3 regions of the Streptomyces sp. NPDC008121 genome follow, and region 3 is predicted to be linked to each of the others. Evidence: riboswitches for the same ligand, from Rfam matches in the RefSeq annotation. Region 3 holds a riboswitch; each other region holds the start of a gene.
The links. A riboswitch is a leader RNA that binds a small molecule or an ion and turns the genes downstream of it on or off. The one in region 3 is predicted to bind thiamine pyrophosphate.

Region 1: another riboswitch for thiamine pyrophosphate. It lies ahead of ACFZBD_RS10595 (thiamine ABC transporter substrate-binding protein); the one in region 3 lies ahead of thiC (phosphomethylpyrimidine synthase ThiC).
Region 2: another riboswitch for thiamine pyrophosphate. It lies ahead of thiO (glycine oxidase ThiO); the one in region 3 lies ahead of thiC (phosphomethylpyrimidine synthase ThiC).

What each region holds. Positions count from the first base shown of each region.
Region 1 is NZ_JBIBHT010000003.1:106,326-116,712, forward strand. Features, by position in the region: gene ACFZBD_RS10575 (hypothetical protein) at 1-774, opposite strand, end outside; gene ACFZBD_RS10580 (hypothetical protein) at 890-1,822, shown strand; gene ACFZBD_RS10585 (ATP-binding cassette domain-containing protein) at 1,880-2,911, opposite strand; gene ACFZBD_RS10590 (ABC transporter permease subunit) at 2,911-4,524, opposite strand; gene ACFZBD_RS10595 (thiamine ABC transporter substrate-binding protein) at 4,623-5,702, opposite strand; TPP riboswitch at 5,792-5,899, opposite strand; gene rlmN (23S rRNA (adenine(2503)-C(2))-methyltransferase RlmN) at 5,929-7,035, opposite strand; gene ACFZBD_RS10605 (FG-GAP-like repeat-containing protein) at 7,196-9,109, opposite strand; gene ACFZBD_RS10610 (hypothetical protein) at 9,284-10,387, opposite strand, start outside.
Region 2 is NZ_JBIBHT010000005.1:346,327-356,713, forward strand. Features, by position in the region: gene thiE (thiamine phosphate synthase) at 1-250, opposite strand, end outside; gene ACFZBD_RS19130 (Rv2175c family DNA-binding protein) at 336-701, opposite strand; gene ACFZBD_RS19135 (FAD-dependent oxidoreductase) at 818-1,981, opposite strand; TPP riboswitch at 2,210-2,322, shown strand; gene thiO (glycine oxidase ThiO) at 2,320-3,603, shown strand; gene thiS (sulfur carrier protein ThiS) at 3,600-3,809, shown strand; gene ACFZBD_RS19150 (thiazole synthase) at 3,814-4,611, shown strand; gene pknB (Stk1 family PASTA domain-containing Ser/Thr kinase) at 4,703-6,658, shown strand; gene ACFZBD_RS19160 (deoxyribonuclease IV) at 6,665-7,516, shown strand; gene ACFZBD_RS19165 (DUF4396 domain-containing protein) at 7,599-8,138, shown strand; gene ACFZBD_RS19170 (molybdopterin-dependent oxidoreductase) at 8,170-8,802, opposite strand; gene bfr (bacterioferritin) at 8,978-9,454, shown strand; gene ACFZBD_RS19180 ((2Fe-2S)-binding protein) at 9,457-9,711, opposite strand; gene ACFZBD_RS19185 (class II 3-deoxy-7-phosphoheptulonate synthase) at 9,850-10,387, opposite strand, start outside.
Region 3 is NZ_JBIBHT010000004.1:181,796-192,182, forward strand. Features, by position in the region: gene ACFZBD_RS15155 (cytochrome ubiquinol oxidase subunit I) at 1-1,311, opposite strand, end outside; gene ACFZBD_RS15160 (cyclophilin-like fold protein) at 1,516-1,896, shown strand; gene hisC (histidinol-phosphate transaminase) at 1,944-3,050, opposite strand; gene ACFZBD_RS15170 (substrate-binding domain-containing protein) at 3,429-4,544, shown strand; gene ACFZBD_RS15175 (metallophosphoesterase) at 4,883-6,208, shown strand; gene ACFZBD_RS15180 (hypothetical protein) at 6,372-7,199, shown strand; gene thiC (phosphomethylpyrimidine synthase ThiC) at 7,258-9,030, opposite strand; TPP riboswitch at 9,024-9,170, opposite strand; gene ACFZBD_RS15190 (YibE/F family protein) at 9,242-10,387, shown strand, end outside.

The DNA.
Region 1 (10,387 bases), on a different contig from region 3:
GGCCATCTCCTCCCGCATGCCCCGCCGGGCGACCGCGTGCAGGTCGGGGGCGTTGCGGCCGGAGGAGTCGATGTGCCGGGAAAGCCCCTCGTTGACGGAGGAGTTCCACACGCCCGGCGCCATGCGGACCCGGTTGCTGCGCCGGCTCACGACGAGCAGGTGGTCGGCGGTCACGACGGCGACGTTGACGGCGAAGCTGCACTGGAGGAACGCGGGCGCGGCGAGGGGCTGTTCGGGGTCGAGGTAGCGGGTCCGCGGGGTGGAGCCGTCCGGGAGGCGCCGGTCCAGCTGCTGGGCGGCGAGGAAGGTGTAGTAGTCGGTCGGCCGCAGCCGCAGATGGACCTCCGACTGTTCGTCGAGGGCGGTCCGCGACACCTCCAGGCTCTCCACCGCGTAGCGGGGGCCGTTCCACACCGGCGCCCGGTCGCCCTCTTCCCGGGCACGGGCCTCCTCGGCCTCGATCTCCGCATGCCAATCCGCCATGTCGTCCGGCAGCGCGACCTCGCCGTCGAGGACCTGGACGTGGATCGACTCGGCGGCGATGGCGCGGTCGCCGTCGCCCTCGACGATGAGCGCGGAGGTGTGCAGGGGCCCGAGGGAGAAGGTGGAACAGGCCGGGCCGTCCTGCGCCCGGAAGGTGAGGCTGCGGACCACGCCCGCCGAGCGACGCCGGATCCGGAACCACACGTCCTGCGTCCACTGCTGGAACAGGGTGGCGAACACCACGCCCAGGATGGCGCCGACCACGCCGTTGCCCACGTCTATTCCGCTCACCCGCGCCAGCGTAGGGCAGTTGATCAACGTCGCGGGGTGGGAGAGGCAACTTCGGCGGTCGAATCCTCGTCTGGCAGACGGAACGAATCCCCAGGAACCCGAACGGAGCCTCCCGGTGCTCATAGGACTGCTGACCGCCGTCGTCGCCTCGATCTGTTACGGCACGGGCTCGGTGCTCCAGGCCGTCGGGTCCCGTAAGTCCGCGCGCCGCGAGGCGGCGGCCGGGATGGTGACGGAGCGGGGCGGCCCGAGCCTGTCGTCGACCGCGAAGGCGGCGATGACGTGGGAGTTCGTGGTCGGCACGATCCTGGACTTCGTCGGCTTCGGGCTCGGCGCGCTGGCCGCGCGGCTGCTTCCGCTGTTCCTGTCGCAGACGGTGATCAGCGCCAATCTCGTCGTCACGGCCGTCCTGAGCGTGCGGCTGCTCGGCATCCGGCTGACCCGCGCGGAGTGGACGTCGATCGGCGTGGTCTGCTCGGCGCTGGTGCTGCTGGCGAGCGCGGCGGGCCCGGAGGGCAGCGGCCACACCCCGATCGCCACGCACTGGTGGCTGCTCGCGATCTCGCTGCTGCTGATGGTGGGCGGCACGGTCGTCGTACGGCTCCTCGGCGCGCGCGCCGCGATCCTGGCGGGCCTGCTGTCCGGCCTCGGCTTCGGCGCGCTCGGCGTCGGCGTCCGGATTTTGAACGGCATCGACCCCTTCGACCCGGCCGCGCTGCTCGGGGACCCGGCGCTCTACGCGATCCTGGTGGCCGGGGTCGGCGGCATGTACCTGCACACGGTCGCGCTCCAGATCGGCTCGGTGAACGGCGCGACGGCGGCGCTGGTGGTCGGCGAGACCGTCCTCCCGGGCATGATCGGCGTCTGGTGGCTCGGCGACGCCTCCCGTCCCGGCTTCGGCTGGCTCGCGGTCACCGGCTTCCTCCTCGCGGTCGCGGGCGCGGTGGCGGTGGCCTGGTTCGGCGCCCCGGAGGGCGACCCGGCCGCCGATCCCGCGCGGGAGACTCCCGTACGCGAGGAGAAGCCGGAGCCGGCCGGCCTGCCGTAGGGGCGCCCGGAGCGCCCGCCCGGACCGCGGGGCGGCCGGAACGATCGGCGCCCCCCGTCAGCCCCGCTCCTCCCCCGCCAGCGCCACCACGTCCGACGGGGTGAACGTCACGCCCACCGTCGCGCCCTCGGCCGGGGCGTCGCGGAGGGGGCACTCGGCTTCCAGGGGCGGGCCGTCGGCGGGGCGCAGGAGGACGGCGACGTGGCTGCCGCGGAAGGTGCGGGCCTCGACGACGCAGGGCAGGCCGTCCGCCGGGGCGCCGAGGCGCACGCCGGCCGGGCGGACGAGGAGGCGCGCCGCGCCCTGCGGGGTCCCGTACGGGACGGGGACCTTCCCCCACGCGGTGTCGGCGGCGGCGCCGCTCACCGTCGCGGCCACCACGTTGTCGAAGCCGAGGAAGCGCGCCACGAACTCCGAGGCCGGCCGCTGCCAGACCTCCAGCGGTGTGCCGGACTGGGCGATCCGGCCGTCCCGCATGACGACGACCCGGTCGGCCAGCGCGAACGCCTCGCCCTGGTCGTGGGTGACGGCGAGGACCGTCGTACCCAGCCGTCCGAAGAGCTGCCGCAGCTCGACCACGAGCCGCTCCCGCAACCCCCGGTCGAGCTGCCCGAGGGGTTCGTCCAGCATCAGCAGCCGGGGCCGCGGGGCGAGCGCCCGGGCGAGCGCGACCCGCTGCTGCTCGCCGCCGGAGAGCGAGGCGACGGCCCGCCGGCCCGCGCCGGGCAGTCCGACCAGCTCCAGCAGCTCCGTGGCACGGGCGGCCTGTTCGGCGCGGCCGACGCCGTGCATCCGCAGCCCGAAGGCGACGTTCCCGGCCACGTCCCGCTGCGGGAAGAGCTGGTGGTCCTGGAACATCAGGCCGACCCCGCGCCGGTGGACCGGCACCCCGGCTTGGTCGGCGCCGCCGAGCAGCACCCGCCCGCCGTCCAGGGCCTGCAGCCCGGCGACGGCCCGCAGCAGGGTCGACTTGCCGCTGCCGCTGGGACCGAGGACGCAGACGATCTCGTGCTCGGTGACCTCCAGGTCCACCGAGTCGAGCACGGCGCGCTCCCCGAACCGTACGGTCGCGTCCTCGAGCGTCAGCATCAGAACTCCCCGGAGGTCCGGTCGGTGCGCAGCCGTTCGAGCAGCAGCAGAGCCGCCGCGCACACCACCATCAGAATCGTCGAAAGGGCCATGGCCTGGCCGTAGTTCAGCTCGCCGGGCCGGGAAAGCAGGCGCGCCACGGCGACCGGCAGCGTCGGGTTGTCGGGCCGGGCGATGAAGACGGTCGCGCCGAACTCGCCGAGCGAGACGGCGAAGGCGAACCCGGCGGCGATGAGCAGCGCCCGCCACACGAGCGGCAGGTCGACCTCGCGCCAGGCCCGCAGCGGCGAGGCGCCGAGGACGGCGGCCGCCTCCCGGAGCCGTTCGTCGACCGCCCGGAGCACGGGCAGCATCGTCCGGACGACGAAGGGCACGCCGACCAGCGCCTGCGCGAGGGGGACGAGGATCCAGCTCGCCCGCAGGTCGAGTGGTGGTTCGTCCAGGGTGATGAGGAAGCCGAAGCCGACGGTGACGGCGGAGACGCCCAGCGGCAGCATCAGCAGGGCGTCGAAGCCGCGGACGAACCGCCCGGCGCGCCGGGTGAGCGCCGCCGCGGCGAGCCCCCCGACGACGAGGGCGATGGCGGTGGCGACGAGGGCGTACCGCAGGGAGTTCCCGATGGTGTCGGCCATCGGGACGAGGAAGGTGCCGGAGGCGTCCACGGTCCACAGGGCCCGGTAGTAGTCGAGCCCGTACCCCCGCGGTGTGTCGAAGGAGCGTTCGACGAGGACCGCGAGGGGCAGCACGAGGAGCAGTCCGACCGAGAGGAGCACCCCGCCGAGGAGCGCCCACTGGCCGGGTCCCTTGGGCCGGTGCGCGGTCCGCTCGGGCGCGACGAGCCGCAGGGCCGTCTCCCGTCGCCGCACGGTCCGGGCGTGGACGGCGAGGACGGCGCCGACGGCGACGAACTGCGTGAGCGTGAGGACGGCGGCGGTCGTGAGGTCGAAGCGGTTGACCGTCTGGCGGTAGATCTCCGTCTCCAGCGTGGAGTACGTCGGTCCGCCGAGGATCTGGACGAGCGCGAAGGAGCCGGCGGTGAAGAGGAACACCATCAGCGCGGCGGCGGCGACGGCCGGGCCGAGGGCGGGCAGGGTCACGGTCCGCCAGGCGGTCCAGCGGGAGGCGCCGAGGACGCGGGCCGCTTCCTCCTGGCGCGGGTCGAGCTGGGCCCACAGGCCGCCGACGGTCCGCACGACGACGGCGTAGTTGAAGAAGACGTGCGCGAGGAGGATCGCCCAGACGGTGGTGTCCAGGCGGACGCCCCACAGTTCGTCGAGGAGCCCGCCGCGGCCGACGAGCGCGAGGAAGGCCGTGCCGACCATGACGGTGGGCAGCACGAAGGGGACGGTGACGACGGCACGCAGCAGCGCCTTGCCGGGGAAGTCGAAGCGGGCGAAGACGTACGCGCCGGGCAGCGCGACCAGCAGGGTCAGCGCGGTGGAGGCGAGGGCCTGCCACAGCGTGAACCAGAGGACGTCGAGGATCTCCGGCCGGCTCAGCGTCTCGGCGAAGCGGCCGAGGTGCCAGGCGCCGTCCACCCGCAGCCCGCGCTCGACGATCGAGGCGACGGGCCAGGCGAAGAAGAGCGCGAAGAAGGCGACGGGCACGGCCATCAGGCCGAGCCGCGCCGCGCTTCCCCGCACGTCCCGCCGGCGGCGTATGGGGTCTGCGCCCCGTACGCCGCCGGCACCGCCGTGGCGGTGCTCGCGGTCTACCTCAGGACGGTCGAGGACCACGACTGGATCCACTGCTCGCGCTTGTCGGCGATCTTCTCGGGCGCCATGGTCAGCGGCTTGTCGATCACGACCCCGTGCTTCGTGAACAGCTCGGGCAGCCGGGCGCCGTCGGTGACCGGGTTGACGAACATCTGCAGCGGCATGTCCTCCTGGAAGCGCTGGGAGATCAGGAAGTCGATCAGCGCCTTGCCACCCTCGGGGTTCTTCGCGCCGTTCAGCAGTCCGGCGAACTCGATCTGCCGGAAGCAGGTGCCGGTGGCGACGCCGGTGGGGGCGTCCTTCGGCTGCGGCTCGGAGTAGAGGACCTCGACGGGCGGGCTGGAGGCGTACGAGACGACCAGCGGCCGGTCGCCCTTGGCCTTCTTGCCACCGGCGGAGCCGGAGAACTCCTGGTTGTAGGCGAGCTCCCAGCTGTCGACGGTCTTCACGCCGTTCGCCTTGAGCTTCTTCCAGTAGTCCTGCCAGCCGTCGTCGCCGTACCGCGCGGCGGTGCCGAGCAGGAAGCCGAGGCCCGGGGAGGACTTCTCGGGGTTCTCGACCACGAGCAGGTCCTTGTACGCCGGCTTGGCCAGGTCGTCGAAGGTCTGCGGGGGGCTGAGCTTCTTGTCGGCGAAGTACTTCTTGTCGTAGTTGACGCAGATGTCGCCGGTGTCGATCGGGGTGACCCGGTGCTCCTTGTCGACCTTCGCGCCGTCGGCGACCGCGTCCAGGCCCTTCGCCTCGTACGGCACGAAGATGCCGTTGTCGAGCGCGCGGGAGAGGAGGGTGTTGTCGACGCCGAAGAAGACGTCGCCCTGCGGGGAGCCCTTGGTCAGGATCTCCTTGTTGACGGCGACGCCGGCGTCGCCGCTCTTGAGGACCTTGACGGTGAAGCCGGTCTGCTTCGTGAACTGGGCCAGGACCTCCTTGGAGGCGTTGAAGGAGTCGTGGCTCACGAGGGTCACGGTCTTCGGCGCGGGCTCGCCGCTCTTGCCCGCCGCGTCCCTGACGTCGTCGGTGCCGCACGCGGTGAGGGCGGTGACGCCCAGCGCGGCGACGAGCGCGGCGGCGCCCATCTTCTTGGTGCTCACTGGATTCCTCCTGGGTATGACCAGGAAGAGACGCGGCCCTGCCCACCCCGCGGGGGGTGGGCAGGGCGCAACAGCTCGAGTAACGCCCGAACTTCCTACCCAGAATGACCTGGGCGAGGTTCAGAGGGTCTGCGGTCCGATGACCGCACTCTCAGCGCTGTGGCGCTCCCCTGTCGGAATATGGAGATGTGTTCGAGCTCAGACTACAAGGTCAGCGCTCCGTGGCCGCGAGCTGTCCACAGGCGCCGTCGATCTCCTGGCCGCGGGTGTCACGGACGGTGACCGGCACGCCGTGGGCGGCGATGGCCTCGACGAACGCCTTCTCGTCCTCGGGCCGCGAGGCGGTCCACTTGGAGCCGGGCGTGGGGTTGAGCGGGATCAGGTTGACGTGGACGCGCTTGCCCTTGAGGAGGCGTCCGAGCAGGTCGCCCCGCCAGGCCTGGTCGTTGATGTCCCGGATGAGGGCGTACTCGATGGAGATCCGGCGGCCGGACTTCTCCGCGTACTCCCAGGCGGCGTCGAGGACCTCGCGGACCTTCCAGCGCGTGTTGACGGGCACGAGGGTGTCGCGGAGCTCGTCGTCAGGGGCGTGCAGGGAGACGGCGAGCCGGCACTTGAAGCCCTCGTCGGCGAAGCGCAGCATCGCGGGCACGAGGCCGACGGTGGAGACGGTGATCCCGCGCTGGGAGAGCCCGAGACCGTCCGGCTCGGGGTCGGTCAGCCGGCGGATCGCACCGACGACCCGCTTGTAGTTCGCGAGCGGCTCGCCCATGCCCATGAAGACGATGTTGGACAGCCGCGCCGGGCCCCCGGGGACCTCGCCGTCGCGCAGGGCGCGCATGCCGTCGACGATCTGGTGCACGATCTCGGCGGTCGACAGGTTCCGGTCGAGACCGGCCTGGCCGGTGGCGCAGAACGGGCAGTTCATCCCGCAGCCGGCCTGTGAGGAGATGCACATGGTGACCCGGTCGGGGTAGCGCATGAGCACGGACTCGACGAGCGTGCCGTCGTGCAGCCGCCACAGGGTCTTACGGGTGGTGTCGTCGTCGCAGGAGATGTGCCGGACGACGGACATCAGGTCGGGCAGCAGCTCGCCCTGCAGCTTCTCGCGGGAGCCGGCGGGGATGTCGGTCCACTCGGCGGGGTCGTGGGCGTACCGCGCGAAGTAGTGCGTGGATAGCTGCTTGGCGCGGAACGGCTTCTCGCCGATCGCGGCGACGGCTTCCTTGCGCTCGGCGGGCGTGAGGTCGGCGAGGTGCCGCGGGGGCTGCTTGGCTCCGCGGGGGGCGACGAAAGTGAGTTCTCCGGGCTTGGGCATGGTTCTACCAGTGTCGCAGACGCGGGGCGGTGGCCTGGGGCGGTCACGGGACGGCCCAAGGGCGGGGCGCGGATGGCTTCCGGCGGGGGCGCGGGGACGGCCCGGGGGATCCGTGCGTCTCCCCCGGGCCTTCTCCGTGCGGGTTTCCCTCAGGCTCGCGTCAGAAGAGCAGCTCTCCAGCGGGGAAGCTGGAGCCGATCTTCACGCGGGGCGCGTAGCCGCCGGCGCCGTCGCCCTTGTAGTAGTAGAGGTCGCCGCCGGCCTCGCGGGCGGCCATGTCGGGCTTGCCGTCGCCGTTCAGGTCGCCCGGGGCGGCGAGGGTGTCGTAGACGCCCCAGCCGTGGCCGATCTGCCGGCGCTCGGTGAGGGTGCCGTCGCCCGTGCCCTCCTGGAGCCAGAGGGAGCCGACTTCGTCGATGGCGATGAGGTCGGGGGTGCCCGGGTCCGTGCCCTCGGAATGGGCGAAGTCCCCGGCGATCACCGACGGGTACATGACCCAGTCGCCGCTGGTGGCGGCGAGCGGCGTACGCGGGGCGTAGCCGTCCGGGCCGGTGCCGTGGTGGAGCCAGAGGCCGCCCGTGGTGTCCCGGGTGATCAGGTCGGCGGTTCCGTCGCCGTCGAAGTCGCCCGGGGCGAGGAGCAGGGTGTCGTCCTGGAAGCCCGTACCGGCCAGGCGGCGGGTGCCGCCGGAGTACGAGCCGTCCACCGCGGCGGCCGGGTAGTGCCAGAGGTTTCCGGCGGCGTCGACGGCGGCGAGGGTGGTGCCGTGCCGGGCGACGTGCTTCATGCCCGTCCAGCCTGAGCCGACCTTGCAGGGCTTGGCCAGAGCGGCGCTGTCGCCGTTCGCCCGGCCCTCGTAGCGGTACAGACCGCCGGCCGCGTCCCGCCGGTGGACGGCACCGGGGGTGTCACCGTAGGGGCCGCAGTCCGACCAGTAGGCGGCGGCCCGCAGGGGCAGGTGGTCGGAGATCCACTGACCGGTCGGGGTCGTGGGCTCGGCGGGCACGTCGCCGACCGCGCCGCGGAAGAAGCGGGAACCGAAGAAGGTGTAGTCGAGCTTCTGCACCCGGTTCTGATGGGCCGCGTCGAACATGGTGAGCGCGCCCATGCGGCAGCGCGTGATCCCCGGGGTCTGGCAGTTGCCGAAGCCGGCGGTGCGGCTGATGTCGGTCTCGTCGGCCTCGATGAACCCGCCGTGCGCGCCGTCGCCGGTGGGCGCCGCGTAGAAGCCGTTCAGCACGTCTCCCCACGGCGAGGAGTTGAAGTCACCGCCGAGGATCACGGGGATGCCGGCGTCCTCCCACTCCCGTGCCTTGTCGGTGAGGACCTTGGCCTCCCGGACCATGACCTGGTGGCGCGCCGCCCGGTCCTTGTACGTCGCGAGATCGGCGTTGTACTTCGCGGTCTGCTCGGGGGTGGCCGGCGGGGCGGGGGGCGTGGGGCGGACGGGGGCGTTCGGCGTGCCCCACCACAGGTGCACGGAGCAGGACCACGTCAGCCGGTTCTGGACCCAGGCCTTGATGCAGGGGGCCTTGATGTCCTCGGCTCCGACGGGTCCGATCGCCACGGCGTCGACGGTGTCCTGGATGGCGGCCTTCGTGTCCAGGGTGAGGTCGGCCCCTTCGACGTGGTACCCCCGGACGAACAGGGCCATGCCGTAGCTGGGCGTGGTGCTGCCGCCGGTGTCGACGCACAGCTGCCGGCCGTTCGAGCCCTTGAGGGCGCTCTGGGCGACGGTCTGGACGTACCGGCCCGTGTAGCCACGGGGCTTGAGAGCGGCGTTCAGGTCGTCGTACTGATAGCGGCAGACCTCGACGAGGAAGATGTAGTCGGCGTTCCAGGCGCCCCCCGTCTCCGCCACGATCGTGTCGACGCGGGCCTTGTTCTCCGCGGCGGTGACCAGGCATCCCGTCGTGCCGCCGCTGCCGCAGATGTTGTACGTGTACGTCCTGACGGGCGGTGCGGCCGACGGCGTCACCGTGTCCGCCCGCGCCGGGGGCGCGGTCGGCAGTGTGGCCGCGCACAGGAAGGCCAGAGTGGCCAACAGGGCTTTGAACAGCCCGGATGTTCGCATGGAACCCCCCCTGATGGGTGACATGAAAGAAAGACGAACGCTACTCGAACAGGTGATCGCCTCGACTGTCGGTGCCGCCTCGTGGGCAGTCCGGCGCAGGGGAAGGCCCCCGCGTCCTCGTCGCGGGGGCCGTGTGCGGTCCGTCGGGGGTTCGGAGGGTGGGAGTCCCCGGGGTCAGTCCTTGGGGATGGTCGCCACGCACTCGGAGAACGGCTTGTTGGCCACGCAGTCGAACACCGGGGACCACTTGCTGCCGTCGTCGGCGCCCGCGGCGACCGTGTCCTCACAGGACGAGGCGGAGAGACCCCAGAGCGATCCCTCGGGCCAGCCGGCCTCGTTCGTGCGGTCCTGGATCGAGTTCACACAAGCGGCGGGCGCGCCGAGGCGCTTCACCTCTTGCAGGAACTCCTTGTACTGCGCGTTCTGCGTGGCGCTGTCGAGCGAGTCGACCGTCTTCTGCGCGTCCTTCCTCTGCTGCTCGGAGGCGTCCGGGTTTTGGACCGTCACCAGCGCCTTGCTGTTGGTGTCGATGATCTGCTTGATCTGGGCCTGGTCCTTCGCGTCCTTGGGCTTGGTGTTCGGGTTCTGCATCGACTTCAGGGCGCCGAGGGTCTTCTTCACGCCCTTCTCGATCTTCTTCTGCTCCACCGGGGGCTTCGGCGGGCCCTTCGGATTGGCCAGCGCGATCATGGCGTCACTGAGCACTTCCACCTGGGCCTTGAGCTCCGCCTTCTCCGCCGCCGTGATGTTGGGGCTCTGCATCTGCGTCACCCACCAGGCCAGGTCATCGGCGATGTCGCGGTACACGATCCGCTCGGCCGTCGACTTGGTCGGGTCCTGGGCGGCCTTCAGTGCTCCGGTGATCCCCTGAAGGAACTTCGTGTACGTGGCCTTGTCCTCCGGGGACGTATCCGGGCTGTCGATGGCGTTCAACGTCGTGCTGATGTCCGCCACGATGTAGCCGTAGATCTCCTTGTCGTCGGCTGACGCCGTCGGGCTGTTGATTACCTTCAGCGCCTCGGCCAGGACCGCGTTCAGCTCGGCCTTCACCTGTTCGGGCGCCTTCGCGGCCTGTTGCTTCACCTGCTGTTGCTGCTGAGGCGTCACGAACTTCTGCTGCCCGTCCTGCTGTTCCTGCTGCTCTTCCTGCGGCTGCTCCTCGGGCTGCTGCTCCTCCTGCGGCGGCTGCTCCTCCTGGGGCTGCTGCTCCTGCGGTTGCTCCTCCGGTGGCTGTTGCTCCTCCTGCGGCGGCTGCTCTTCCTGCGGCTGCTCCTCCTG
Region 2 (10,387 bases), on a different contig from region 3:
CGATGGCGTGGGCGACGTCGGCCCGGTCGTTCACGGCGAGGAGCGTGCCGTGGCGGCGGCAGGCGTCGGCGAATACGGCGAGGTGCTCCAGCTCCTCGCCGGCCTCCAGGCCCTTGTCGCGGAGCTGCACGATGTCCACGCCGGAGGAGAGCACGGCGTCGAGGAACGCGGGCAGGTCGCCCTGGCGCCTGCGGGCGTCCGTGCAGAGGTAGAGCCGGGCGTCGGCGAGCTGCGCGCGTGGCGTGGACATGGGTGGTTCCCCCCGTGGGCTGCGGCGGTGCCGTGGGGCCGGGGCGGGCCCGGCCCCACGGACCTCCTGTGGTGGCGTGGGTGCGTCAGACGGCGAGCGCCTGGGCGCGGCGCTTCACCTCCGTGCCGCGATTCTCGCTGAGGGCCTGCGCGGGCGTGCCCGGCAGGGTCGGGTCGGGAGTGAAGAGCCACTCCAGCATCTCTTCGTCGGTGAAGCCGTCGTCCTTCAGGAGCGTCAGGGTGCCGCTGAGGCCCTTGACGACCTTGTCGCCGTCGATGAAGGCGGCGGGCACCTGGAGCGCCCGGTTCTCTCCGCGGCGCACGGCGATGAGCTGGCCCTCCTTGACCAGCTGCCGCACGCGCGTCACCTCGACATCGAGCATTTCCGCGATGTCGGGGAGGTAGAGCCAGGCGGGGACGAGAGCATCGATTCTTGCGTCAATCTCGGTCACGGGAACAAGCCTGCCATCTGGGACTGACAGTCGGTAGTCGGGCCCCGTGGAGTGTCCGCTCCCGGCCGGGGCGGGGGCACGGGCGCGCGGCCCCGGCCGGGCGCCCTGAGCACGTCTCAGAGGACCGCCGTCTTCAGGGCGACGGCCGGGTCGGTGGCCCGGGCGGGGTCGAGGCGGGCGGCCGCCTCGATCAGCTTGCGGCCCTGGGCCAGGTCGCGGGGGCGGCCCACGGCGAGCAGGGCGACCAGGACGCCCGCGCGCAGCCAGAGGACGGACCAGGAGGCGCCGGCGGGGTCGCCGCGGCGGACGAGCGCGTCGGCGGTGGTGTGGTGGCCCGCGTACTGCACGAAGCGGCCGAACTGCTCGGACCAGAAGTACGGCACCGGGTCGTAGGCCCCGGGGTTCTCGCCGATGATGTCGGCCGCGACCGTCCGCGGGCCCTGGAGGGCGTTGTCCCAGTGGTGGACCAGGAGCCGCTCGCCGTAGCGGGCGGACGGGAAGGAGGCGCAGTCGCCGACGGCGTACACGCCGGGTACGGAGGTGCGCAGCCGGTCGTCGGCGGTGAGGGAGCCGCCGGCGTCGAGGGTGACGCCGGAACCGGCGAGCCAGTCGGTGGCGGGGCGGGCGCCGATGCCGACGACGACGGCGTCGGCGGGCAGCCGCCGCCCGTCGGCGAGGACGACGCTGCCGCCCTCGAAGCGGTCCACGCGCGCGTGGGTGAGGAGAGCGGCGCCGCTCTCCTCGTACCAGCGGGCCATGGGGGCGGCGACCTCGGCGGGCAGCGCGCCCGCGAGCGGGTGGTCGGCGGCCTCCACGACGGTGACGGCGCACCCCGCCTCGCGCGCGGCGGTGGCGAACTCGGCGCCGATCCAGCCGGCGCCGACGACCACGATGTCGTGGCGCCGTTCCAGGACGGGCTTGAGCCGGGCGGCGTCGTCGAGGGTGCGCAGCAGATGGACCCCGGGCACGCCCTCGGTGCCGGGAAGGGTGACGGGCTGGGCGCCGGTGGCGACGACCAGGACGTCGTAGGGGACGGGGCCGGCCTCGGTGTCGATCTCGCGGTCGCCGGCGCGCAGGCCGGTGACCTCCAGGCCGAGGCGCAGCTCGATGGCGAGTGCTTCGAAGTCGACGTCGAAGGCCGAGTCCTCGGCCTTGCCCAGGAGTACGGCCTTGGAGAGCGGGGGCCGGTCGTAGGGCTGGTGCGGCTCGGCTCCGATGAGGGTGACGGGGCCTTCGAAGCCCTGTTCGCGCAGGGCGACGGCGGTCTGCACCCCCGCCATCCCGGCGCCCACGATCACGACGTGCTGCTGTGCCTGCTTCTGCTCGCTCACCCGATCACCTTACGCAGCTGACGTGCCGTCAGGAAGGCAGCGGTCGCACCCGCGACGGGCCGGCTCCTCCCGCCGGGGCCGTCCGCCCGGCTCGGCGCCTCTTCCCACCCGCGCCCCGGGGAGGCGGGAGGCTCCCTTACCGGCCGCCGAGGGCGGGGGTTAGTCTGACCGTCAACGTAGAGCACTCGCGGGAGCCCGGACGCACCGGGCTGAGAGGGAGGCTGGCCGGCCTCCGACCGTACGAACCTGATCCGGGTCATGCCGGCGAAGGGAGGGGCTGGACGCCCATGCCATCACGTACGCCACACCTCGGTGCGCCGTCCGCGCGCACCCCGGACTCCGGTGCGCCGTCCGCGCGCACCCCGCACGTCCGGACACCGCACGCGCACGCCGCGCACCCCGGGACACCACCCGCCGGTACCTCCTCGGACGTCCTCGTCATCGGGGGCGGGATCATCGGCCTCGTCACGGCCTGGCGCGCGGCGCAGCGCGGGCTGCGGACGGCGCTCGTCGATCCGGAGCCCGGGGGCGGGGCGGCGCGGGTGGCGGCCGGAATGCTCGCCGCCGTCACCGAACTCCACTACGGCGAGGAGACCCTGCTCGGCCTCAACCTCGCCTCCGCGCGCCGCTATCCCGACTTCGTCGCGGAGCTGCGGGACGCCACCGGCCAGGACGTCGGCTACCGCTCCTGCGGAACGCTCGCCGTCGCGCTGGACGCCGACGACCGGGCGCACCTGCGGGAGCTGCACGCCCTGCAGACGCGGTGCGGTCTGGAATCGGAGTGGCTCAGCGGGCGCGACTGCCGCCGTCTGGAGCCGATGCTGGCCCCGGGCGTCCGGGGCGGGCTGCGGGTCGACGGCGACCACCAGGTCGATCCGCGCCGGCTGGCCGCCGCGCTGGTCACCGCCTGCGAGCGGGCCGGGGTGGTCGTCCACCGGAGCGTCGCCGAGCGGCTGACGGTGGTGCGCGACCGGGCCGTGGGCGCGGTCCTCGCGGACGGGACGGAGCTCGGCGCCGACCAGGTCGTCCTCGCCGCCGGCAGCCTCAGCGGCCGGCTCGACGGTGTACCGGAGGAGGTGCTGCCGCCCGTACGGCCCGTCAAGGGGCAGGTGCTGCGGCTGAGCGTGCCGCCGGCGTACGCGCCGTTCCTCTCCCGGACGGTCCGGGCCGTGGTGCGCGGCAGCCACGTCTATCTGGTGCCGCGCGAGAACGGGGAGCTGGTCGTCGGGGCGACGAGCGAGGAGCTGGGCTGGGACACCACCGTCACGGCGGGCGGGGTGTACGAACTGCTGCGCGACGCGCACGAGCTGGTGCCCGGCATCACCGAGCTGCCGCTCACCGAGACCCGGGCGGGCCTGCGACCCGGGTCCCCGGACAACGCGCCGCTGCTCGGGCCGAGCGCCCTGCCGGGGCTCCATCTGGCCACCGGCCACTACCGCAACGGGGTGCTGCTCACCCCCGTCACCGGCGACGTCATGGCGGAGGTGCTGACCACCGGCACGCTCCCGGACGAGGCCCGCCCCTTCACTCCCCGCCGCTTCTCTCCCGTACGTCTGGAGCAGCCCGCATGAACGTGCTGAACGTGTCCGTGAACGGGGAGCCGCGCACGCTTCCCGGCCCCGTCTCGCTCGACGCCCTGGTCGCCACCCTCACCGCGGCGCCCTCGGGGGTGGCCGCGGCCGTCAACGAGACCGTGGTGCCGCGCGGCCGGTGGGCCGTGACGGTCATCGGCGACGGCGACCGGGTCGAGGTCCTCACCGCCGTCCAGGGAGGCTGAGCCGATGTCCGACGACACCTTCGTCCTCGCGGGTACGGAGTTCTCCTCGCGCCTGATCATGGGCACGGGCGGGGCGCCCAGCCTGGACGTCCTGGAGCGCTCGCTGGTCGCCAGCGGCACGGAGCTGACGACGGTCGCCATGCGGCGACTGGACCCGACGGTGCGGGGCTCGGTCCTCTCCGTCCTGGAGCGGCTCGGGATCCGGGTCCTGCCGAACACGGCGGGCTGCTTCACGGCGGGCGAGGCGGTGCTGACCGCGCGCCTGGCCCGGGAGGCCCTCGGGACCGACTGGGTCAAGCTGGAGGTCGTCGCCGACGAGCGGACCCTGCTGCCGGACGGGGTGGAGCTGCTCGACGCGGCGGAGACGCTGGTGGACGACGGCTTCACGGTCCTGCCGTACACCAACGACGACCCGGTCCTCGCGCGGAAGCTGGAGGACGTCGGGTGCGCCGCGATCATGCCGCTCGGTTCGCCGATCGGCTCCGGGCTCGGGATCCGCAACCCGCACAACTTCCAGCTGATCGCGGAGCGGGCCGGGGTGCCGGTGATCCTGGACGCGGGGGCCGGGACGGCTTCGGACGCGGCGCTCGCGATGGAGCTGGGGTGCGCGGCGGTGATGCTGGCGTCGGCGGTGACCCGGGCGCAGGAGCCGGTGCTCATGGCGTCGGCGATGCGGCACGCGGTCGAGGCGGGCCGGCTGGCGTGGCGGGCGGGCCGCATCCCCCGCCGCCATTTCGCCGAGGCGTCCTCCCCCGCGGAGGGCCGCGCCGCCCTGGACCCGGAGCGTCCCGCGTTCCGATGACGTGATCCCGGCCACCCCGTCCCGTCACAGGTGCGCTGCAGTCGCCGGTGGCGGCGACGGGGTGTCCGCGGGGACTCGTAAACTCGGGGCCGTGGACACGACCCTTCAGGACCCTCTCGTCGGGCAGCTGCTCGACGGCCGCTACCACGTCGACGCGCGCGTCGCCGTCGGCGGGATGGCCACGGTCTACCGGGCCGTCGACACCCGCCTCGACCGGGTGCTCGCGCTCAAGGTGATGCATCCGGCGCTGGCGACCGACGCCACCTTCGTCGAGCGGTTCATCCGCGAGGCGAAGTCCGTGGCGCGGCTCTCCCACCCCAACGTCGTCGGGGTCTTCGACCAGGGCGCGGACGGGGCGTACGTCTATCTCGCGATGGAGTACGTCGCCGGCTGCACCCTGCGCGACGTGCTGCGCGAGCGCGGCGCCCTGCAGCCCCGGGCCGCGCTGGACATCCTGGAGCCCGTCCTCGCGGCGCTCGGCGCCGCGCACCGGGCCGGTTTCGTCCACCGGGACATGAAGCCGGAGAACGTCCTGATCGGGGACGACGGCCGGGTCAAGGTCGCCGACTTCGGTCTCGTACGGGCCGTCGGCTCGGCCACGAACACCACCGGCTCCGTCCTCGGCACGGTCTCGTACCTCGCCCCCGAGCAGATCGAGCACGGCACCGCCGACACCCGCGCCGACGTGTACGCCTGCGGTGTCGTCCTGTACGAGATGCTGACCGGCGGGAAGCCGCACGGCGGGGACACGCCCGCGCAGGTCCTCTACCGGCACCTGAACACCGACGTCCCGGCCCCCTCGGCCGTCGTCCCCGGCCTCGCGGTCGAGCTGGACGAGCTGGTCACGGCGGCCACCGCCCGCAACCCGGAGATCCGCCCTTACGACGCCGTCGCGCTGCTCGCCCTGACCCGGGAGGCCCGGGCGGCCCTCGGTGACGAGCAGCTCGACGCGGTGCCGCCGGGGGCGCGCGCCGAGACGGACGGGGCGGGCGAGGACGGCTCCGAGGACCGGACCAGCGTGATCCCGCGCACCGCCGTGCCGCAGCACACGAGCCGGCTGGCGATGCCCCCGGAGCCCGAGCCGGAACCGCGTCCCTCGCGCCGGGCAGGCGGCTTCGCGGGCGCCGGTGGCGTGGGGTCCGGTGCGCGCAGGCTGCCCCGCCCGCGCGGTCCCCTGCTCGTCCTCGCCCTCGTCCTGGTGGCCCTCGGGCTCGGCGGCGGCGTCTGGTACATCAATTCCGGCCAGTTCACCCGGGTCCCCGCCATCCTCGGCCAGAGCGAGGCCCAGGCCACGCAGCGGCTGGAGAAGGCGGGCCTGGAGGTCGGGAAGACCCGGCGCGCGTTCAGCGAGGTCTACGAACGCGGGACGGTCATGGCCACGGACCCGGCCCCGGGCGAGCGCATCCGCGGAAACGGCACGGTGACGCTCACCCTCTCCCGCGGCCCGGAGATCGTGAAGGTCCCCCGCCTGGAGGGCAGGACGCTCGCCGAGGCCAAGCGGATGCTGACCGAGGAGGGCCTGGCCCCCGGTGTGGTCACGGAGGCCTTCAGCGAGGACGTGCCGCAGTCCGCGGTGATCGGCTCCGACCCCGGGCCCGGCACCGAGCGCTCCCCCGACTCGGCGGTCGCCCTGATCGTCAGCAAGGGCGCCCCGATCGAGGTTCCCTCCGTGTCCGGCGAGTCCGTGGCCGACGCCACCCAGACGCTGCGGAACGCCGGGCTGAAGGTGCAGGTCGCGGCCGAGCGGATCGACTCCCCGCGGCCGGCCGGTTCGGTCGCCGCCCAGTCCCTGGCCGAGGGCAGCCGCGCCGCCCGCGGCGACACGATCACCCTCACGGTCTCCAAGGGGCCGAGGATGATCGAGGTGCCCGACGTCATGGGCGAGCAGATCGACACCGCGCGCGAGCGGCTGGAGGGCGCCGGCTTCGAGGTGGAGGTCAAGAAGACCTTCCCCTTCCTCGGCGACACCGTCTCCGCCCAGTCCGTCGAGGGCGGCTCCACCGCCCCCGAGGGCTCCACCGTCACGCTCACGACCAAGGGACTGTAGAGACTCATGCGCAACCCCGTCGGCGGCCATGTCCCCGTGGCCGGCGGCCTCGCCACGACCGGCCTGGCCTACGCCCGCGAGCTGGGCGCCGAGGCCGTCCAGGTCTTCGTCGCCAATCCGCGCGGCTGGGCCACCCCGGTGGGCAACCCCGCGCAGGACGAACGGTTCCGCGCCGCCTGCGAGGCCGCGTCGATGTCGGCCTGGGTCCACGCCCCGTACCTCATCAACTTCGGCTCGCACACCGAGGCGACGGTCGAGAGGTCGGTGGAGTCGCTGCGGCACTCGCTGCGCCGGGGCCGGGAGATCGGCGCCAAGGGCGTGGTGGTGCACACCGGCTCGGCGACCGGAGGCCGCCCGCGCGAGGAGGCGCTGGCGCAGGTGCGGGAGCGGATGCTGCCGCTGCTCGACGAGCTGACGCACGAGGACGACCCCTTCCTGCTCCTGGAGTCCACGGCCGGGCAGGGCTCCTCGCTCTGCTCCCGTACGTGGGACTTCGGGCCGTACTTCGACGCGCTGGACCACCACCCGCGGCTCGGGATCTGCCTGGACACCTGCCACATCTTCGCGGCGGGGCACGACCTGACCGGCCCGCACGGCGCGACGCAGACCCTGGACCTGCTGGTGGAGACGGTCGGCGAGGGCCGACTGAAGCTGATCCACGCCAACGACTCGAAGGACGTCGTCGGGGCGCACAAGGACCGGCACGCGAACATCGGGTCGGGCCACATCGGCCAGGAGCCGTTCCGGGCGCTGATGCGCCACCCGGAGACGGAGGGCGTGCCGCTGGTCATCGAGACGCCCGGCGGCAAGGAAGGGCACGTGGCGGACGTGGAGCTGCTGAAGAAGCTCCGCGGCTGACGCCCACGCGTTGAGGAATACCCCTAGGGGGTATACGGTTCCTGGAGAGGCAGGAACCGCTATCCGACGTTGGGGGCTCGTCATGGAGCACGAAGCGCACACCGGCCACCTCGGCCGGCAGGACCACCGGAACCCTCACGACCACCACGGAGACCACACGGCCCACGGGCACCACGGCGGCGGCGCGGTGTCCTGGTCGATGGCCGTGAAGGCGACGCTGCACTGCCTCACCGGATGCGCCATCGGCGAGGTCCTCGGCATGATCATCGGCACGGCCCTCGGCTGGGGCAACGCCCCCACGATGGCGCTCGCCATCGCCCTGGCCTTCCTCTTCGGCTACTCCCTGACCCTGTGGGCCGTCGTCCGCGCCGGGCTCTCGCTCAAGGCGGCCATCGGCGTCGCGCTCGCCGCCGACACCCTCTCCATCACGGTGATGGAGATCGTCGACAACGGGGTCCTGCTGCTGGTCCCGGGCGCCATGGACGCGCATCTGTCGGACGCGCTCTTCTGGGGCGCCCTCGCCTTCGCCTTCCTCGTCGCCTTCCTGATCACCACACCCGTCAACAAGTGGATGATCGGCCGCGGCAAGGGCCACGCGGTGGTCCACCGCTACCACCACTGACCCCGCCGCCCGGCTCGGCGACCCGGGGCGGCTACAGCTCCGGGCCGTCGCCCGGCTCCTCCTGGTAGGAGTAGCGCTGCTCCGTCCAGGGGTCGCCGATGTTGTGGTAGCCGCGCTCCTCCCAGAAGCCGCGGCGGTCGGCGGTCATGTACTCCACGCCGCGGACCCACTTGGGCCCCTTCCAGGCGTACAGATGGGGCACCACGAGCCGCAGCGGGAAGCCGTGCTCGGCGGTGAGCAGCTCCCCGTCCTTGTGGGTGGCGAAGATCGCGCCCTCGGCGGCGAAGTCGGAGAGCCGCATGTTGGCGCTGAAGCCGTACTCGGCCCAGACCATGACGTGCGTGACGTTGGCGGCCGGCGGGGCGAGCTCCAGGACCGTACGGGCGGGCACACCGCCCCATTCGGCCCCGAGCATGCTGAATTTCGTGACGCAGTGCAGATCGGCCACCACCGTCGAGAACGGCAGGGCGGAGAACTCCTCGTGGTTCCAGCACCGCTTGTCGCCGTCGGCGGTCGCGCCGAAGACGCGGAATTCCCAGCGGTCGGGCTTGAACCTGGGCACGGGGCCGTAGTGGGTAACCGGCCAGCCGCGTTGCAGCCGCTGCCCCGGCGGAAGATCCGACTGCGCCGCTTCCCGGTGTACTCCGCTCTCCGGCTGACCCATGTCCTCCATGGTGACAGACGGCGAGGGGTGGTCATGACCAGTGAACGCCGGGGTAGGGGCCTTTCGGGGCAACTCCCACTAAGCCTGCACTTACTGGACGCCCCCCATCCGTGGTGCAAGGATGCGGCCATCCTGCCCAGTCATTACGTAGACATGCGTGGAAGGAGCCTCTGCGATGCAGGGCGACCCCGAGGTCCTCGAGTTCCTCAACGAGCAGCTGACCGGCGAGCTTACGGCCATCAACCAGTACTGGCTGCACTACCGCATCCAGGACAACAAGGGCTGGACCAAGCTCGCGAAGTACACCCGCGAAGAGTCCATCGACGAGATGAAGCACGCGGACAAGCTCACCGAGCGCATCCTGATGCTCGACGGGCTGCCCAACTACCAGCGGCTCTTCCACGTCCGGGTCGGTCAGACGGTCACCGAGATGTTCCAGGCGGACCGCCAGGTGGAGGTGGAGGCGATCGACCGCCTCAAGCGGGGCATCGAGGTCATGCGCGCCAAGGGGGACATCACCTCGGCGAACCTCTTCGAGGAGATCCTGGCCGACGAGGAGCACCACATCGACTACCTCGACACCCAGCTGGACCTGATCGAGAACCTCGGTGAGTCCCTCTACATCTCGACGCTGATCGAGCAGCCCAGCTAGGTCTAGGCGGCTTCGGAGAGCTCGTCCGGGACCGGCAGGTCGGTCGCGAGGGCGGGCATGCCCTGGTCGAGGAGCTCGCGCCGGGGGCAGTTGCCGCGGCCGAGGATGGCCTGGATACGGCGGACACAGGAACCGCAGTCGGTCCCGGCCTTGCAGGCGGAGGCGATCTGGCGGGGTGTGCAGGCGCCCGCGTCCGCGTGGGCCTTGACCTGCTTCTCCGTGACACCGAAGCATGAGCAGACGTACACGCGGTTCACCTCCTGCCGAGATCGATAAGGCTAACCTAACCTTACCCGGCACGCCCGGCGCGTAAAAGCCCCGTGAACGACGGTGGGGCGCGGATCACATGGACCCGCGCCCCATCGTCGTAGGAACACACCTACTGATCGCGACCGCTAGTCGCGGTACAGCTCCGCCACCAGGAAGGCGAGGTCCAGCGACTGGCTGCGGTTGAGCCGCGGGTCGCAGGCCGTCTCGTAGCGCTGGTGCAGGTCGTCGACGAAGATCTCGTCGCCGCCGCCCACGCACTCGGTGACGTCGTCGCCGGTGAGCTCGACGTGGATGCCGCCCGGGTGCGTGCCGAGGGCCTTGTGGACCTCGAAGAAGCCCTTGACCTCGTCGAGCACGTCGTCGAAGCGGCGGGTCTTGTGGCCGGAGGCCGCCTCGAAGGTGTTGCCGTGCATCGGGTCGGTCACCCAGGCGACGGTCGCGCCGGAGGCGGTGACCTTCTCGACCAGCTCCGGGAGCTTGTCCCGGACCTTGTCGGCGCCCATGCGGACGATGAAGGTCAGCCGGCCGGGCTCGCGCTCCGGGTCCAGGCGGTCGATGTACGTCAGCGCGTCGTCGCCGGTGGTCGTCGGGCCGAGCTTGATCCCGATCGGGTTGGCGATCCGCGAGGCGAACTCGATGTGCGCGTGGTCGAGCTGGCGGGTG
Region 3 (10,387 bases):
GGTGCCGGGTGAGACCGCGTCCTTGGTGCGCAGCACGCCGTAGACCACCCACGGCTGACGGCCCATCTCTGTGAAGATCCAGCCCCAGGAGTTGGCGATCAGCGGGAAGGCCATGGTCCAGAGGGCGACCAGCCAGTACCACCGGCTGAGCTTCGGGCTGAGCGCCTTCCGGAAGAGGACGAGATGGGGCACCTCGTCCTCACCCGTCCGCAGCCCCGGCGGGAGGAGGAACTTCCTGCGGGTCAGCCAGAGGCCGAGCATGCCGAGGGAGAGCGAGGCCATACCGAAGCCGATCATCCAGCGGAAGCCCCAGTAGGCCACGGGGATGTTCGGGCGGTAGTCGCCGGGGCCGAACTTCTCCTGCTCGGCCTTGTTGATGTCGTTGATGCCCGGGACGTGCGAGGTGAAGTCGCCGTTGGCCAGGAAGGACAGCAGGCCGGGGACCTCGATGGCAACCTTGTTGTGGCCCTCGTCGACATCGCCGTAGGCGAAGATCGAGAAGGGTGCGGGCGCCTCGCCGTCCCAGAGCGCCTCGGCGGCGGCCATCTTCATCGGCTGCTGCTTGTACATCACCTTGCCGAGCATGTCGCCGCTGATGGCCGTGCCGAGCCCGGCGATGATCAGGGTGATCAGGCCGACCCGCAGCGAGGTGCGCATCACCCGGACGTGCTTCTTCCGCGCCAGGTGGAAGGCGGAGATGCCGACCATGAAGGCGCCGCCGACCAGGAAGGCGGCCGTCATGGTGTGGAAGAACTGGGTGAGGGCGGTGTTCTGGGTGAGCACGAGCCAGAAGTCGGTGAGCTCGGCCCGGCCGCGCTCCTCGTTGATGCGGTAGCCGACCGGGTGCTGCATCCAGGAGTTCGCCGCCAGGATGAAGTAGGCGGAGAGGATCGTGCCGATCGACACCATCCATATGCAGCCGAGGTGGATCTTCTTCGGCAGCTTGTCCCAGCCGAAGATCCAGAGACCGATGAAGGTCGACTCGAAGAAGAAGGCGATCAGGGCCTCGAAGGCGAGGGGGGCACCGAAGACGTCGCCGACGAAGCGCGAGTAGTCGGACCAGTTCATGCCGAACTGGAACTCCTGCACGATGCCGGTGACCACACCCATCGCGATGTTGATCAGAAAGAGCTTGCCCCAGAACTTCGTGGCCCTGAGGTACTTCTCGTTCTCCGTACGTACCCAGGCCGTCTGAAGACCGGCGGTGAGCGCGGCGAGGGAGATCGTCAGGGGGACGAAGAGAAAGTGGTAGACGGTGGTGATGCCGAACTGCCAACGCGCCAGAGTCTCTGGCGCCAGAGCGAGGTCCACGTCGTCTTCTCCTTACATCGCCGTGGTCACGGAGGCGACCTGCCCCTTTAATCCCACCCATCCCGGGATGAACCGTGACACGCTTGTGAACGCGTTCACATTCACAAGCATTATGACTCATACGAAATCCGTATGAGTACGGGGGGTGCCCTACTCGAAGGTCACCCCTTCCCTCAGCCTTCAACATATTGTTGAATCTGGGGTATGACCCTTCGTATCCGTCTCTCCTGGCCCGCCGGTCACACCACGGCCACCATCGACGAAACCCCCACGAGCAAGGCGCTCGTGGGGGTTCTTCCGATCACTTCCACCGCCCGGACCTGGGGCGAGGAAGTGTATTTCGACACACCGGTCTCCACCGGGGTCGAGTCCGACGCGCGACAGGTGGTGGAGCCCGGGACCGTCGCCTTCTGGACGGAGGGCGACGCGCTCGCGCTCCCCTACGGCCCGACCCCGATCTCCCGGGGCGACGAGTGCCGGCTCGCCGCCCCGTGCAACGTCCTCGGCTCGCTCGACGGCGACCCGCGCGTCCTGGCCACCGTCAGGGACGGCGACCCGATCCGGGTGGAGCTGGTGACCGACTGAGGGTCTCCCGCCCCGCCCCGGCCGGGTGAGTCACCCCTGCCCGCCGGCTAGCTCTCCTTGCGGAAGCCCTCCGCCGCCTTCAGGAACAGGTCGTTCGCCTCGCACTCACCGATCGTGACGCGCACGCCCTCACCCGCGAACGGCCGCACCACCACACCGTGCCGCTCGCACTCCGCCGCGAAGTCCACCGTCCGCTCACCGAGCCGCAGCCAGACGAAGTTCGCCTGGGTGTCCGGCACGGTCCAGCCCTGGGCCACGAGCCCGGCGTGGACCCGCTCGCGCTCCGCCACCAGCGAGCCGACCCGGCCGAGCAGCTCGTCCTCGGCCCGCAGCGAGGCCACCGCCGCGTCCTGCGCCACCTGACTCACCCCGAACGGCACCGCCGTCTTGCGCAGCGCCGCCGCCACCGGCTCATGGGCGACCGCGAAACCGACCCGCAGCCCCGCGAGGCCGTACGCCTTGGAGAACGTGCGCAGCACGGCCACGTTCGGACGGTCGCGGTAGAGCTCGATGCCGTCCGGGATGTCGGCGTCGCGGACGAACTCCCGGTACGCCTCGTCGATCACCACCAGGACGTCGGAGGGCACCCGGTCCAGGAACCGCTCCAGCTCGGCCCGGCGCACGGCCGTACCCGTGGGGTTGTTCGGATTGCAGACGAAGATCAGCCGGGTCCGGTCGGTGATCGCCTCGGCCATCGCGTCGAGGTCGTGCACCTCGCCCTCGGTCAGCGGCACCTGCACCGGGGTCGCCCCGCTGATCTGCGTGATGATCGGGTACGCCTCGAAGGACCGCCAGGCGTACATGACCTCGTCACCGGGGCCGGCCGTCGACTGGATCAGCGACTGCGCGATCCCCACCGAGCCGGTCCCGGTGGCCAGGTGCGAGACGGGGACGCCGAAACGGTCGGCGAGCTCCTGCATCAGGCCGGTGCAGGCCATGTCGGGGTAGCGGTTGAAGGAGGCGGCCGCGGACAGCGCGCTCTCCATGACACCCGGCAGCGGCGGGTACGGGTTCTCGTTGGAGGACAGCTTGAAGGCGACCGGGCCGCCCGCGGCGGCCGGCTTGCCCGGCTTGTACGTCGGAATGCCGTCCAGCGCGGCGCGCAGCCTCGGGCCGCCCGCACTCGTCCCGCCGGCCCCGCCGGTCTCGCTCACTGCACTCACTGTGGTCCTCCTCGACCGTCCGTACCACCAATGCTCCTCACCTTATGAGGATTCGCCTCCGCTGCGAATGGGCTGTGGACAACCTCATCCCTGAGCTGTGGAAAACAGAGGGAGCGCGGGGCCGGGTGGCGCGCGCCGGTGGCGAGCGCCGTGGCGCGCATCCCCCGTAGAGGTGAGTTGAGACCTCTTCGAGACCTCGCCCCGGTGGCAGGCTCATGCCCGTCGACAACCATAGATCCACCGCCAGACGCCCTAACTCTCTTTCTTTCCAAGGCAATTGACCTTTTTCGATCTTGCAGAAACGTGCCTGTCAACGAGTGAATATGCGACCGGCCCACCCACCCGCCCTCGCCCTACTATCGGCTCGCCATGACAGCAGCAGGGAAGCACCAGGTGAGCCGGGCACAGACCCGGGGAAGCCGGCAGGGCAGAGCGGGCATCCGGGATGTGGCCGCCGCCGCCGGGGTCTCCATCACGACTGTCTCCGACGCGCTCAACGGCAAGGGCCGGCTACCGGACGCCACCCGCCGCCACGTTCGCGAAGTCGCAGACCGGCTGGGCTACCGCCCGTCCGCAGCGGCCCGCACGCTCCGTACCGGCAAGTCGGGCCTCATCGGCCTGACCGTGACGACCTACGGGGATGAACCTTTCACCTTCACCGAATTCGCGTACTTCGCGGAGATGGCCAGAGCCGCGACCTCGGCCGCGCTCGCCCGGGGCTACGCCCTGGTCATCCTCCCCGCCACCTCCCGCCATGACGTCTGGTCGAACGTCGCCCTCGACGGCACCGTCGTCATCGACCCCTCCGACCACGACCCGGTCGTCACCGAGCTGGTCCGCCAGGGCCTGCCCGTCGTCTCCGACGGGCGCCCCGCCGGCACCCTCCCGGTCACCGCCTGGGTCGACAACGACCACGAAGCCGCCGTCCTCGACCTCCTCGACCACCTCGCCGCCGCCGGCGCCCGCCGGATCGGGCTGCTGACCGGCACCACCACCGACACGTACACCCGCCTCTCCACCACCGCGTACCTCAACTGGTGCGAACGGGTCGGACAGGACCCCGTCTACGAGGCCTATCCGGCGCACGATCCGTGCGCGGGCGCCGTCGCGGCCGACCGGCTGCTCGCCCGCCCCGACCGCCCCGACGCCGTGTACGGCCTCTTCGACCCCAATGGAACCGACCTCCTGGCGGCCGCACGCCGCTACGGACTGCGCGTACCGGACGACCTGCTGCTGGTCTGTTGCAGCGAATCGACCGTGTACGCCACCACCGAACCGCCCATCACGACCCTCTCGCTCAAGCCGCGCCGGATCGGTACGGCGGTCGTCCAGCTGCTCATCGACGCCATCGAGGGGAGCGATGCCGACGGGCCGGTCGAGCGGGTGATACCGACCGAACTCATCGTCCGGACCTCCTCCCAGCGGCGCTCCCCCCGGACGACCGTCAGCCCGCCCCGCTCCCCCTCCCAGGACGAGAAGGACTGAGAGAGGGACGGGGAAGGCCCGGAAGCGATCCGGAAGCGGGCCGGGAGGGCCGCGAAGAGAGCCGGGGGAGCCGCCGAGACGGTCCTCGGAGGTCCGGGAAACGTCGCGTACGCGCCGATGTCCGGCCCAAACCGAGGACCGGCCCGGCTCGAACCCTGGCCTGGACCTTCTCAATTCGGGCGAAACAACCGGTGAACCCGGAGTGGACCCGGATTCACCACCCCTGGTGCGTCACACAGGAGGACCCTCATTCCTATGATGGGCGCACGACACCGCGGACCACCCCGACCAGGCCGGTCCGCGATGTGCAGGGCATCGCGACGGTGGTGGAGGGGTCGATGACTCAGGGGGCCGGGCAGGAACCCGTGGTGCGCACGGCGACATTGCGTGACTTCCGCGTACCGCCGTACGCCCGGGTGCCCGTGCAGGGCCATGCCACGGAACCTCCGGCCGACGCTCCGGGGCTCCCCGCGGCGCCGGCCGCGGTGGCACCGACAGCGGTGGCACAGGCCCCGGTGGCGCAGATCGCGGTGGCACCCGCGCCGGGCGCGCCGAGAAGCGGCGCCGGCATGTCCGACGTCCCGCTCGAGCGCACGCTCCACCTCGGCACCGTCGTGGCGTCCCGCGCGGACGGCCCCGCCGCCTCCGTTCCCGACGTCCCCGCGTCCCCCCCGGTGCCCGCCGTGCCCGGGGGCCACCCCGGAAACGCCTTCCCGGAGGGTGACCTCCCCGAGGGCTACACCCCCACCGAGCGCGACCTCCCGGTCATCAACCGGGGCGACACCGTCCAGGTGCAGGTCGACCCGGCTCCGGCGCCCGCACCGGCTCCGGCGGCGGGCGAGGGCCCGGGCCCGCTCTTCGTCGTCGGCGACGTCCACGGCTATCTCGACGAACTCGTCGCCGCGCTGCGCGAGAAGGGCCTCATCGACGAGAACGGCGGCTGGGCCGCGGGCAACGCCCGCCTCTGGTTCCTCGGAGACTTCACCGACCGCGGACCCGACGGCATCGGTGTCATCGACCTCGTCATGCGGCTCTCCGCCGAGGCGGCCGCCGCCGGCGGCTACTGCAAGGCCCTGATGGGCAATCACGAGCTGCTGCTCATCGGCGCCAAGCGCTTCGCCGACACCCCCGTCAACTCCGGCGCCGGCACCGCCACCTTCCAGGCCGCCTGGCTGCTCAACGGCGGCCAGAAGTACGACATGGACCGCCTCCAGGACGTCCACCTCCAGTGGATGTCCCGGCTCGACGCCGTGGTGGAGGAGGACGGACACCTCCTCCTGCACTCCGACACCACCGCGTACCTCGACTACGGCAGCACCATCGAGGACGTCAACGAGACCGTCCACGAGATCATCAACCGCAACGACGCCGACGAGGTCTGGGACCTGTTCCGGAAGTTCACCAAGCGCTTCGCCTTCCGCGACGACGGCGGCCCGGAGGCGGTGCGGGAGCTGCTCGGCACCTACGGCGGCCGCCGCGTCGTGCACGGCCACAGCCCCATCCCGTACCTCCTGGGCCAGGTGGGCACCGAGGACGGCGAGGGCGGCTCGGACCCGACCGTCGACGGACCCCACGTCTACGCCGACGGCCTGGCGATCGCCATGGACGGCGGTGTGACCATGGCCGGAAAGCTTCTGGTCGTCCAACTCCCCCTGAACGGCTGAGGTATAACCCTGCGCATCCGGGCCAGGCGATTTCGGGAAACCCCCTGTCACGGTGGCGCGGAACCGGAATACCATCGGCTCATCCGTAGCAGGCTCTCCTCCGTTTCCGCCCCACTGCCCGGCGTTCTTCCCCGGGCGGTCCGGCCCTACGGAGCATCGGGGGATGCACATGAACGTGGCTCCGCACCTGCTGACCGAGGACCGCGCCGAGTACGAGCGCACCCTCGACGAGGCACTGCGTCACGCGCACGAACGCCCGGATCTCGCCGAGGTCGGGAAGCGGCTCACGACCGCACAGTTGCGCGCCATGGCGCTGAGCGCGACCGCGCTCATCACGGCCGCGGCCGCACCCGAATACGACCACTTCGTGAAGATACGTGAGCAGGGACGGTCACCCGGCGGTACGAGCGTCATGGGCGCCGTCCTCGCGGCGGACGGCGACGGAGCGAGCGGCGGCCCCGGCGCGGGCGTCGTCGCGATCGTCACGGTCCTCGCGCCCGTGCTGGCGGGCACCGCGGCGGTGATCTTCCTACTGGTCGGGGCCGTACTGAAAGTCCTCGCCCCCACCCTGCAGTTCGCCGACACCCTGCTGACGGCGGGCTGGTTCTTCGGCGCCGTCGCCGCGGCCGGGCTGCTCTGCGCGGCCGCCGGACTGCTCGTCACGGCGCTGCGCAACAGAGCCACCGAGGTGGGCGCGGCGGACCCGGGCACCGCCGAAGGGACCGAGCTGTCCCGGGCCAGGGAGGCCTGGCGGCACGCGCTGCTGGAACGGGGCATCCTGCCGTTCCTGCGCGCCGCGCTGGCCGACCCCGGTGCCACCCGCCCGGCCCCGGCCGCCAGGCCGCGCCCGGTCTCCAGGATCCCCAAGGTCGGCTACAGCGGTCCGGACTTCTCCAGCCCCGGCGAGGGCGGATCGGCCACCCGCCCGACGTACAGCAGCCCGGACTTCTCCAGCCCCGACTTCGGCCCGCCCGAGACCATCCCGGACTGACCCCCACGGCGCCCCCGCCCCGCCCCCTACCCGGCTCGGGGGCGGCGGGGGCCCGGCGTCACTCCGCCAGCGGGAGGTACACCCGGTTGCCGGCAGCGGCGAATTCGGCGGACTTCTCCGCCATCCCGGCCTCGATCTCGTCCGGCTTCAGATCGCCGCCGTGCTGCCGCCGGATGTCCTGCGAGATCTTCATCGAGCAGAACTTCGGACCGCACATCGAGCAGAAGTGCGCGGTCTTCGCCGGCTCGGCCGGCAGCGTCTCGTCGTGGAACTCCCGGGCCGTGTCCGGGTCGAGCGCCAGGTTGAACTGGTCCTCCCAACGGAACTCGAACCGCGCGTCCGACAGCGCGTCGTCCCACTCCTGCGCCCCCGGGTGCCCCTTCGCGAGGTCCGCCGCGTGCGCCGCGATCTTGTACGTGATGACACCGGTCTTCACGTCGTCGCGGTTCGGCAGGCCCAGGTGCTCCTTGGGGGTGACGTAGCAGAGCATCGCCGTCCCCCACCAGGCGATCATCGCCGCACCGATGCCGGAGGTGATGTGGTCGTAGGCGGGCGCGACGTCCGTGGTCAGCGGGCCGAGGGTGTAGAACGGCGCCTCCTCGCAGATCTCCTGCTGGAGGTCGATGTTCTCCTTGATCTTGTGCATCGGGACGTGCCCCGGGCCCTCGATCATCGTCTGCACCTGGTGGCGCTTGGCGATCGTGTTCAGCTCGCCGAGCGTGCGCAGCTCGGCGAACTGCGCGTCGTCGTTGGCGTCCGCGATCGAGCCGGGCCGCAGCCCGTCGCCCAGCGAGTAGGTGACGTCGTACGCCGCCAGGATCTCGCAGAGCTCCTCGAAGTGGGTGTAGAGGAAGTTCTCCTTGTGGTGCGCCAGGCACCAGGCGGCCATGATCGAGCCGCCGCGCGAGACGATGCCGGTCTTGCGGCGGGCGGTCAGCGGCACGTACGGCAGCAGCACGCCGGCGTGGACCGTCATGTAGTCGACGCCCTGCTCGGCCTGCTCGATGACCGTGTCCTTGTAGACCTCCCAGGTCAGCTCCTCGGCCCGGCCGTCGACCTTCTCCAGGGCCTGGTAGAGCGGGACGGTGCCGATCGGCACGGGGGAGTTGCGCAGCACCCACTCGCGGGTGGTGTGGATGTTCCGGCCGGTGGACAGGTCCATCACCGTATCGGCGCCCCACTTGGTCGCCCACGTCATCTTCTCCACCTCCTCCTCGATCGAGGAGGTGACGGCGGAGTTGCCGATGTTGGCGTTGACCTTCACCAGGAACCTCTTGCCGATGATCATCGGCTCGATCTCCGGGTGGTTCACGTTGGCCGGCAGGACGGCGCGCCCCGCCGCGATCTCCTCCCGGACGACCTCGGGGGAGACGTTCTCGCGGATGGCGACGTACTCCATCTCCGGGGTGATCTCGCCCCGGCGGGCGTACGCGAGCTGGGTCACCGCCTGGCCGGCACGGCCCCGGCGGGGCTGGCGCGGACGGCCCGGGAAGACCGCGTCGAGGTTCTTCAGCCCGCCGCGCGGCGAGGTGTGCTTGATCCCGTCGTCCTCGGGGCGGACCGGGCGGCCCGCGTACTCCTCGGTGTCGCCCCGGCCGATGATCCAGTTCTCGCGCAGCGGCGGAAGGCCCCGCCGTACGTCGGTGTCGATGGTGGGGTCGGTGTACGGGCCGGACGTGTCGTACAGCGTCACGTCCTTGCCGTTGGTGAGGTGCACCTGGCGGACCGGCACGCGGAGGTCGGGGCGCGAGCCCTCGACGTACCCCTTGTGCCAGCCCGGCTTGCGCTCGTCCTGGCTGGTGGCAGGCGTGCGTGCATCCTGAATGGTCATGAGACCGATCTCCCTACGCCGGCATTACCCGGTAACAGGTTCGGCGGTCGGCGCAGCCTCTTCCCGTACGCACGTCACTGCGTGCGTACGGTGATCAGCGCCCTCTCAGCCCGGTGCTCCGAGCTCCCGCGTGTGCAAAGGTGCCACCACGCTAGCGGCAACCCGGGCGTGCTGAACAGTGGGCCCCCGCCGTTCTTGCGATGATCGGTCGGTGACTTCCTCGCAGCAGACCCCCGGCCCCCCCGACGACGGCGACGGAGACGGCGGCGGCGCTGCCGGGCACGGACACCACGGACACGCCCCCGCGCACACGCACAGCCATGGCCCCGCCGCGCCCGTCTCCCGGCATCTGCGGAAGGTCATCGCGGCGGTCCTGATCCCCTTCGCCACCGCCGTCGTCGTCGGGCTCGCGGTGCTGTGGCCCGGTGGCGCCCCGGCGCACGAGCGCACCGGGGTCGGCTTCGACCGGCAGACCGAGCAGGGCAGGGTCGTCTCGGTGGAGCGGGTCGACTGCAAGGACGTGAACGCCGCGCAGGTGCCGCCGACCGGCGACGTCTCCACGCCGCAGGGGCGCGAGGCGGTCAACGCCCAGCAGGGGCAGTGCGCGAAGGCCACGGTCGAGGTCACCAGCGGGGACGATCAGGGCCGTAGGTTCGTCGAGGTCGTGCAGCCGGACGCGCCCCGGCAACTGCGCGAGGGGCAGGGCGTCGTCGTGGCGTACGCCCCCGACGCGCCGCGCGATCTGCAGTACTCGGTCACCGATGTGAACCGCAAGGTCCCCTTGACGGTGCTCGCCCTGATCTTCGCGGTCGCGGTGGTGCTCGTGGGCCGCCTACGCGGTCTGATGGCGCTCATCTCGCTCGCGGTGAGCTTCGTGATCCTGACGTTCTTCATCCTGCCGGCGATCCTGCAGGGCTCGAATCCGCTGGTGGTGGCCGTGGTCGGGTCGAGCGCGATCATGCTGATCGCGCTCTACATGTGTCACGGCCTCTCCGCCCGCACCTCGGTCGCGGTGCTCGGCACCCTGATCTCCCTGCTGCTGATCGGGCTGTTGGGCTCGCTCTTCATCGGCTGGGCGTCGCTGTCCGGCAACACGGACGACAACACCGGCCTGATCCACGGCCTGTACCCGGACATCGACATGTCGGGTCTGCTGCTCGCCGGCATCATCATCGGCTCGCTGGGCGTGCTCGACGATGTGACGGTGACCCAGACGTCGGCGGTGTGGGAGCTGCACCAGGCGGATCCGCGCATGGGGCCGCGCGCGCTGTACCGGGCCGGGATCCGGATCGGCCGCGACCACATCGCGTCGGTGGTGAACACGCTGGTCCTCGCGTACGCGGGCGCGGCCTTGCCC